Regions from separate parts of the Streptomyces sp. NBC_00459 genome, predicted to be linked through region 2. Evidence: riboswitches for the same ligand, from Rfam matches in the RefSeq annotation. Region 2 holds a riboswitch; the other holds the start of a gene.
The links. A riboswitch is a leader RNA that binds a small molecule or an ion and turns the genes downstream of it on or off. The one in region 2 is predicted to bind glycine.
Positions count from the first base shown of each region.

Region 1: linked by a shared signal. The riboswitch ahead of gcvP (aminomethyl-transferring glycine dehydrogenase) and the one ahead of gcvT (glycine cleavage system aminomethyltransferase GcvT) in region 2 are both predicted to bind glycine.

Region 1 covers NZ_CP107903.1:1,462,146-1,466,553, forward strand. The annotation lists gene gcvP (aminomethyl-transferring glycine dehydrogenase) at 1-1,901, opposite strand, end outside; glycine riboswitch at 2,082-2,176, opposite strand; gene OHN74_RS06270 (PRC-barrel domain-containing protein) at 2,291-2,662, shown strand; gene OHN74_RS06275 (DNA polymerase IV) at 2,584-4,041, opposite strand; gene OHN74_RS06280 (MerR family transcriptional regulator) at 4,096-4,408, opposite strand, start outside.
Region 2 covers NZ_CP107903.1:6,944,630-6,949,037, forward strand. The annotation lists gene gcvH (glycine cleavage system protein GcvH) at 1-230, opposite strand, end outside; gene gcvT (glycine cleavage system aminomethyltransferase GcvT) at 357-1,475, opposite strand; glycine riboswitch at 1,510-1,637, opposite strand; glycine riboswitch at 1,638-1,738, opposite strand; gene OHN74_RS30825 (AAA family ATPase) at 1,952-2,638, shown strand; gene OHN74_RS30830 (enhanced serine sensitivity protein SseB) at 2,732-3,532, shown strand; gene OHN74_RS30835 (enhanced serine sensitivity protein SseB C-terminal domain-containing protein) at 3,701-4,408, shown strand, end outside.

The DNA of each region.
Region 1 (4,408 bases), 5.5 Mb from region 2:
TCGACGTCGATCTCACCGTCCCCGGCGGTCTTCACGACGACGACCTTCATGCCGGCCATGACGGCACTGGCCGCGTTGGTCCCGTGCGCGGACGACGGGATCAGGCAGACGGTGCGCTGCTCGTCGCCGTTGGCCCGGTGGTATCCGCGTACGGCGAGCAGCCCGGCCAGCTCGCCCTGAGAACCGGCGTTCGGCTGGAGCGACACCTTGTCGTACCCGGTGACCTCGGCGAGCTGCTCCTCCAGCTCACGGATGAGCGTCAGATAACCCTGCGCCTGCTCGGCGGGCGCGAAGGGGTGCAGCTGGCCGAACTCGGGCCAGGTGACCGGCTCCATCTCCGTGGTCGCGTTGAGCTTCATGGTGCAGGAGCCCAGCGGGATCATGCCCCGGTCGAGCGCGTAGTCACGGTCGGCGAGCCGACGCAGGTAGCGCAGCATCGCGGTCTCGGAGTGGTACTGGTGGAACACGGGGTGGGTGAGAACGTCGTCGGTGCGCAGCAGCGCGTCCGGCAGTGTGTCCTCGGCGCCCGCGTCGAGCGCCTCGATGTCGCCCTCGACCCCGAACGCGGCCCATACGGCGCCCAGTTGGGCCCGAGTGGTGGTCTCGTCGCAGGAGACGGACACCCGGTCCGCGTCGACGAGGTGCAGGTTCACGCCGTGTTCGCGCGCGGCGGCGGCGACCTCACCGGCCTTCCCGGGCACCCGCGCGGTGAGCGTGTCGAAGTACGCCCCGTGGACGACCTCGACACCGCCCGCCGTCAGCCCCGCAGCGAGGATCGTGGCGTACCGGTGGGTGCGCCGGGCGATGGTCCGCAGCCCCTCGGGCCCGTGGTGGACGGCGTACATGCCGGCCATCACGGCCAGCAGGACCTGGGCCGTGCAGATGTTGCTGGTCGCCTTCTCGCGGCGGATGTGCTGCTCGCGCGTCTGCAGGGCGAGCCGGTACGCCTTGTGCCCGTCCGCGTCCACGGAGACACCCACGAGCCGTCCGGGCAGGCTGCGCGCGTACTGCTCGCGCACGGCCATGTATCCGGCGTGCGGCCCCCCGAAGCCCATCGGAACGCCGAACCGCTGGGTCGTCCCGACCGCGATGTCCGCACCGAGCTCACCGGGTGAGGTGAGCAGCGTCAGGGCAAGCAGATCGGCGGCGACGGTGACCACGGCACCGAGCCCGTGCGCCTGATCGACGACGGGCTTCAGGTCCCGCACGGCACCGGAGGCACCCGGGTACTGGAGGAGCACACCGTTGATCTCGCGCCCGGCGATCTCGTCCGGGATACCCGCGCTCAGGTCGGCGACGACGACCTCGACGCCGGTCGGCTCGGCCCGCGTCCGGATGACCGCGATGGTCTGCGGCAGGGTGTCCGCGTCGACGAGGAAGAGGCCCTTCTTGTTCTTGCCCATGCGCCGCGACAGCGCCATCGCCTCGGCGGCCGCGGTGCCCTCGTCGAGCAGCGAGGCCCCGGAGGTGGGCAGCCCGGTGAGGTCGGCGACCATCGTCTGGAAGTTCAGCAGCGCTTCGAGGCGCCCCTGCGAGATCTCCGGCTGGTACGGCGTGTACGCGGTGTACCAGGCCGGGTTCTCCATCACGTTCCGCAGGATGACCGGCGGGGTGAAGGTCCCGTAGTACCCGAGCCCGATCATGGACCCCAGCACCTGGTTCCGGTCGGCCAGCGACCGCAGCTCGGCCAGCACCTCGGCCTCGGTGCGGGCGGCCGGCAGGTCGAGGGCGTCGGCGTTCCTGATCACATCCGGGACCGCGGCGGCCGTCAGCTCGTCGAGCGAGCCGTATCCGACCTGCGCGAGCATCTTGGCCCGGTCCTCGTGGTCGGGCCCGATATGCCGCCGCTCGAAGGGCGTTCCCTGTTCGAGTACGGCGAGCGGAGTGCGGTGGGCGGTCATTACGGAGGCCTCCTGGTCGTCACGACCTTCGAGGGGCACCACGGCACGGGTGCCCGAACGGCCTCCCCCTCTGTCATCTCAACCTGAGAGCTTCACCGGGCCGCCAACACACTGACGTACCGGCTTTCACCGTCGGTGAGAGCGGAAGCCGTCGGCAACCGCTCTTCTTTCCAGAGTGACCTCGTCCGTGCGGTACGGGGGCCTGAGAGATTCCGGGGAGGATTTGCTCCTTCGGCGCCCTCCGAGGTTCCGGAGGACTCTCCCGCACGGGGTCAGCAGCCATTGGCCAGCCTATCAGCGGGCTCCACGCACACACCTTCGAGTGGCCGCCTTCCCGGAAGTGCTCTTTTGTAGTGCTTACGGATGAACTGCGACCATACGGAGGCGCCGTGCAGACCGACATCGATCCGCGCAGCCTGATCGGCCGCAAGGCCTTCGACCGCAACGGCACCAAGATCGGCACGATCGACGAGGTCTACCTCGACGACGCGACGGGAATGCCGGAGTGGGCGGCCATAAGGACAGGGCTGTTCAGCAGAGACGCCTTCGTACCCCTGGAGCCCAGCGAGCTGATCGACGGCACACTGCGCATCCCCTTCGAGCGGGCCCTGATCAAGGACGCCCCCGACTTCGGCGTGGGCCGCCACCTCTCCCCGGAGCAGGAACTCCAGCTCTACCACCACTACGGCCTCGATGTGGCTCCCCCGCCCCCGTTCCCGGACCACGACTTCGGCAGGCTGGCGGGCACGGACGACGCCTGATCCGACGACTCCTCGTCCGGACCGTCGGGTCTTCGCGGCGCACCGGCGACCAACGGCAGCGGGTCCGCCGGCTCCAGCGCGGGATCCTCGGTCCGGAACGTCCGCACCCGCCCCGGCTGCTCCGACTGCGGCGTCTCGAACCGGACGGTCACCCGCCCCAGCCCACTCCCCTGCACCCAGCCGTGCCCGAAGTCGGCATGCCGTACGTCGTGCCCGGTGGTCCAGTGGCGCTCGACGGGCTGCTCCTCCTCCTGCTCACCGCCCTCGTGCTCGGCCTCCTCCGCCGGATCGAGCGCCGCCAACTCCCCGGCGGCCTGCGCGAACAGATCCTCCTGGGTGAAGTCGGCGAGACCGCTGACCCCCACCCCGAGCAGCCGCACACCACCCGTCGTGTCCACCGCCTCCAGGAGACGGGCCGCCGCCTCCCGCACCACCCCGGGGTCGTCCGTGGGCCCCCGGAGCGTCTCGGACCGCGTCAGCGTGGAGAAGTCGTACCTCCGCACCTTGAGGACGATGGTCCGCCCGGACAGCCCGGCACCGCGCAGCCGCCGCACACACCGGTCCGCCAGCCGCTGCACCTCCGTCCCCACCCGGCCCCGGTCATGGATGTCCACGTCGTACGTGTCCTCGACCGACACGGACTTGGTCTCCCGCTCGGCCACCACGGGCCGCTCGTCGTGCGCCAGCGCCATCGCGTACAGCGCGTGCCCGTGCGCCTTCCCCAGCAGCCGTACGAGCTCGTCCTCGCCCGCCTCGGCCAGCTCGTCGACCGTACTGATCCCGGCCCGGCGCAGATGGTCCCCGGTCGCCGGGCCGACCCCCGGCAGGGTCCGCACCGACATCGGCCCGAGCAGCGCCCGCTCGGTGCCCGGCTCGATGACCACCAGCCCGTCCGGCTTGGCCTGCTCCGAAGCGATCTTCGCGAGCATCTTGGACGCGGCGAGCCCCACCGATCCCGTGAGCCCCGTGACAGCCCGTATGTCCGCCCGCAGCCTGATCCCGGCCAGCCGCGCCGACACCTCGTCCCAGGCCGTCCCTCCGGCCTCCAGGTCCACGAACGCCTCGTCCAGGCTCAACGGCTCCACCAGGGGCGACAGCGCGTGCAGGAGCCCCATGACCTGCTCGCTGATCAACTTGTAGAACCCGCCCCGCGGCACGAGATAGGCGGCGTTCGGCGCGAGCCTGCGCGCCTGCGCCATCGGCATCGCGGAGTGCACCCCGAAAACCCGGGCCTCGTACGACGCGGTCGCCACCACCCCGCGCGGCCCGAGCCCGCCCACCACAACGGCCTTCCCACGCAGGCTCGGCTTGGACGCCTGCTCCGCCGAGGCGAAGAAGGCGTCCATGTCGAGATGCAGGATCGTGGGCGCGTTTCTCACATCACCGATGCTGCCCTACGCCACTGACAATGCCCCGGACCCCAGGGACGGCGCTCAGACCGCCCGGTTGCGCCGCCGGGCCAGTTCGTCCGTCGGGTTGTGCCCGACGAGCGTCTCGCCGGTGTCGACGCGCTCCCCGTGCAACTGCGAGAGAGCGCTTTCCACATCCCGCCACACCACGCCGACGGCGATACCGAAAATGCCCTGCCCGCCCTGGAGCAGCGCGTGCACCTCGTCGGGGGAGGTGCACTCGTAGACGGTCGCACCGTCGCTCATCAGCGTCATGCGCTCCAGATCTCGGAACTCGCACGCCCTGAGATGCTGAACCGCCGTACGGATGTTCTGCAGCGAGACGCCGGTGTCGAGA
Region 2 (4,408 bases):
ACCTCACCGGTGACCGGGGAGTACAGGTCGCTGACGGACTTGGTCGACTCCAGCTCACCGCAGGTCTCGCCCGCGGTCACCGTGGCGCCGACCTCGGGAAGCTGTACGTACACGACATCGCCGAGCGCGTTGGCCGCGTGCTCGGTGATACCGACCGTCGAGACGCCGTTCTCGGCGCCCGACAGCCACTCGTGCTCCTTGCTGTAGCGCAGCTGCTGGGGGTTGCTCATGGCCTGAATTCTCCTGTACGCGGGGGACTGGTCATGCATGGGGTTACTACAGGCACTGCCCGTCAGCAGGGCAGGACACGGGATACGGGATACCGGTTGCTTCTGACGCCGGGGTGACGGCCGGGGCTACTTCCGGCGCTTGTAGAAGGGCAGCGCCACGACCTCGTACGGCTCGTGGCTGCCCCGGATGTCCACGCCCACGCCCGCCGTGCCCGGCGCCGAGTACGCGGCGTCGACGTACGCCATCGCGATCGGCTTCCCGAGGGTGGGGGAGGGGGCGCCCGAGGTGACCTCGCCGATCACCCGGCCGCCGGCGACGACCGCGTACCCGGCGCGCGGGACGCGACGGCCCTCGGCGACCAGACCGACGAGTACCCGCGGCGGCTCGTACGAAGCGCGCTCGGCGGCCTCGCGCAGGGCCGCCCGGCCCACGAAGTCGCCCGCCTTCTCGAACTTCACGACCCTGCCGAGGCCGGCGTCGAAAGGGTTGAGGGAGGTGGTCAGTTCATGGCCGTACAGCGGCATGCCCGCCTCCAGGCGGAGCGTGTCCCGGCAGGACAGACCGCAGGGGACCAGCCCGACGGGCGTGCCCGCGTCGGTCAGCGCCTGCCACACCTTCTCCGCGTCGTCCGGCGCCACGAACAGTTCGAAGCCGTCCTCGCCGGTGTAGCCGGTGCGCGCGATCAGGGCCGGGACACCGGCGACCGTGCCCGGCAGGCCCGCGTAGTACTTCAAGCCGTCGAGATCGGCGTCGGTGAGGGCGGCGAGGATGCCGGGGGCCTGAGGGCCCTGCACGGCGATCAGCGCGTAGGCGTCCCGGTCGTCGCGGACCAGCGCGTCGAAGCCGTCGGCGCGCTCCAGCAGGGCGTCGAGCACTACCTGCGCGTTGCCCGCGTTGGCCACGACGAGGTATTCGGTCTCGGCCAGGCGGTAGACGATCAGGTCGTCCAGGATGCCGCCGTCGGCCCGGCAGATCATGGTGTAGCGGGCGCGCCCGACGGCGACCGACCCGATGTTGCCGACGAGGGCGTGGTCAAGCAGGGCGGCGGCCTCGGCCCCCGTCACGGTGATCTCGCCCATGTGGGACAGATCGAAGAGGCCGGCCTTCGTGCGCACGGCCAGGTGCTCGTCGCGCTCGGAGCCGTACCGCAGGGGCATGTCCCAGCCGGCGAAGTCGGTCATGGTCGCGCCGAGCGAACGATGCAGGGCATCGAGGGCGGTCAGACGCAGAGGGGTGCTGCTCATCGGTAGTGCTCCCAGGGCATGACGGCGAGGTCGTTCCTCCCCATCTGTCATCGGAACCTGAGAGGTTCATCGTGACCCGAAGCGTGAAAACGCAGGTCACAGACTTGCACCTTGGGTGGGACCACTGGTCACGACGACCCGCGGCCCGCTTTTCAGATGTGCCTCGCCCGCGCGGTAACGGGGCCTGAGAGATTCAAGGGAGGGACTTGCTCCTTCGGCGCCCGGGTACCCAGAGGTACCCGGAACTCTCCCGCGCGGATTCAAGCGGCCGGTATGCAGTTGGCGGGCACATCATCGCACGCATTGCTTCGGCACGGCAGGGGGACCCTTCACAGAGGGGACACAGGCCTTTCATGGATGCGCATACCGGCCTGTAGCAGGCCTGTTGCAGTAAGCGGACCCAACCGAGAGCCACCGCGTATTACCTTCTCTTTACACTCGACGGGGACGGTACTTCCCGACCCCATGGGAGGACGATCACGGTGAACAGGACCACGGCGTATGCGACGGCCTCGGCTCTCGCGCTGACCGACGCGCTGCCCAAGCAGCCCGCCGCCCCCGCCCGGGACGCGCGCGCCTCGCGCCCGGAACCCGTGATCCGCGACCTGCGGGAGCGCTCGGGCCACAGCCCGCACGGCCTCACCTTCGGCGCCCGCGACCTCGTGGTGGTCACCGGCCTGCCCGGCAGCGGCAAGTCCACGCTGATGCGCCGGGCGGTGCGCGCCACCGGCATCGACTCCCAGAACACCCGCGACCACTGGGACGCCCGTACGCCCTCCTTTCTCCCCTACGCCGTCTACCGCCCCCTCGTCCGCCTCGCCCACTACGCCGGACTGCGCCGCGCCCTGCGCTCCGGAGCCGGAGTCGTCGTGCACGACTGCGGTACGCAGGCCTGGGTGCGTGGCTGGCTGGCCCGTGAGGCCCGCCGCCGGGGCGGCATCCTGCATCTGCTCCTCCTCGACGTCACCCCGGACGAGGCCCTGGAGGGCCAGCGCGAACGCGGCCGGGGCGTCTCGCGGTACGCGTTCCTGCGCCACCGTCAGGCCGCCTCGCGGCTGCTGCGCTCGGTGGAGAAGGGGAATCTGCCGGAGGGCTGCGGCTCGGCGGTGCTGATCGACCGGGACGCGGCGGACACCCTGCGCAGGATCGACTTCGCGGACTGACAGCCGTACTCGCCGGGGCCGGTTAGGGTTTTGCCCATTAAGGGACTCCCACCAAGGGACTCACGACAGCGGTTCACAGCAGGCGGTAGGCAGATGGACATCCCGGCGGACTTCCCTCCGGACTTTTCCGGGGGCTTCCCCGCACCGGCACACCCGCATTCGCACGGCGGCTGGCCGGGCAACGAGCTGGAGGAGGTGCTCTCGGCCTCCCTCGGCGTCCCCGGCGCGGGCGCCCGCATCGTCGAGGTCCTCGGCCGCAGCTTCGTCTGGGTCCCGCTCCCGTCCGGCGGTGGCCCCTACACCGGCCCCCTCGACCTGCCCACGATGGACATCCAGGGCCAGGCGTACGTGCCGGTCTTCAGCTCGGAGGAGCAGTTCCGGCAGGTCGTCGGCGCCCATGTGTCGTACACCGTGGCCCCCGCCGTCGAGTTCGCCAGGGGCCTGCAGCCCCAGGTCGGCATCGCCGTGAACCCGGACGGCGTGGTCGGAGTCCCGCTGCCCCCGCAGGCCGTGGCCCAGCTCTGCCGCTCCGGCCGCACCGTCCTCGACGGCACCGGCGGCGGACGCGTCCGCCTCTACGAGCCCGACTGGCAGGAGGACCCGGTCGACTTCCTCGCCGCCGCGGCGACGGAGTTCGCGGGCACGGGCGTGGTCCGGACGGCCCGCCGCTGCCTGGCGGCGATCGAAACGGCAGCCCCCGTCATGTTCGTCGGCGTCGAGCTCTCCCCGTGGGACCCGCTGGCCCGCACCATCCCGATGGACGCGGTAGGCAGGGCGCTGGGCCGATCGCCCTCTCCCTGGCCGGTGAACCTGGTCTTCCTGGACGCGGCCCAGGACCCGGTGACCGACTGGCTGAGGGACAGGGTCCGCCCCTTCTATCAGCATGGATACTGACGAACGCGCCCCAGGGGCAACCCCCGGGGACGCGGGGAACCGCGCGACAAGCCACGAATCACCCGCACTCCGCCGACAACACCAGGCCCCGAGCTCTCAACGGCCTGACCAGCGGAGCGCATAAGCTAGAACGCACAACTCGGTCAGGGTTACGAAGGGGCGGTAATGGTGAGCGCGTCGGGCACGGCCGCGGCCGGTCAGGTCGAGCACATGCTGCGCCAAGTGACGCCCGGGCGTTACGACGCCTACGAGGCGCTTCTGCGCGCCCTCGCGACCCCCTCCTCCGGCCAGATCTGGATGCTGCTCTGGCACGGCCAGGCCGGTTCCCCCGACGCGCAGTACGGAAACATGCAGGTCGACGGGTACGGCTACGCGCCCTGTGTGACCTCCGCCCAGGAGCTGTCGGTCAGCGGCTGGAACAGGTCGTACGAGGTGGTCGACGGCCTCGACGTGGCCCGCACCCTCTACCCGGACCAGTACGGCCTCTGGCTCAACCCGCACTCCCCGGGCGGCGGCGTCGGTGTCCCCTGGCTCGACCTGCGCCGGATCGCGGCGGGCCTGGAGCGCCAGCCCGCCGGTCCTCTGCGACTGGCCGAACCCGGCATCGAGATCCCGCAGTTCTACGCCCTCCTCTCGCAGAACGCCCACCGCACCCCGGCGGTCCGCTCCCTGCGCCGCGCCTGGGTCCAGCCGGCGCTCGGCGCGCCGTATCTGGCCATCGGGCTGGATGTGTACGACACCTCACCGCCCGCCGTGGACTCGGTGCGCGCGATGATGCAGCAGTCGATCGGGGCGGTCCCCGACGGGCTGCCGGTGTCGACGGTCGCGATGTCGGACGAGCAGGACCCGGTCGTGATGTGGCTGCGCGTGAACGCC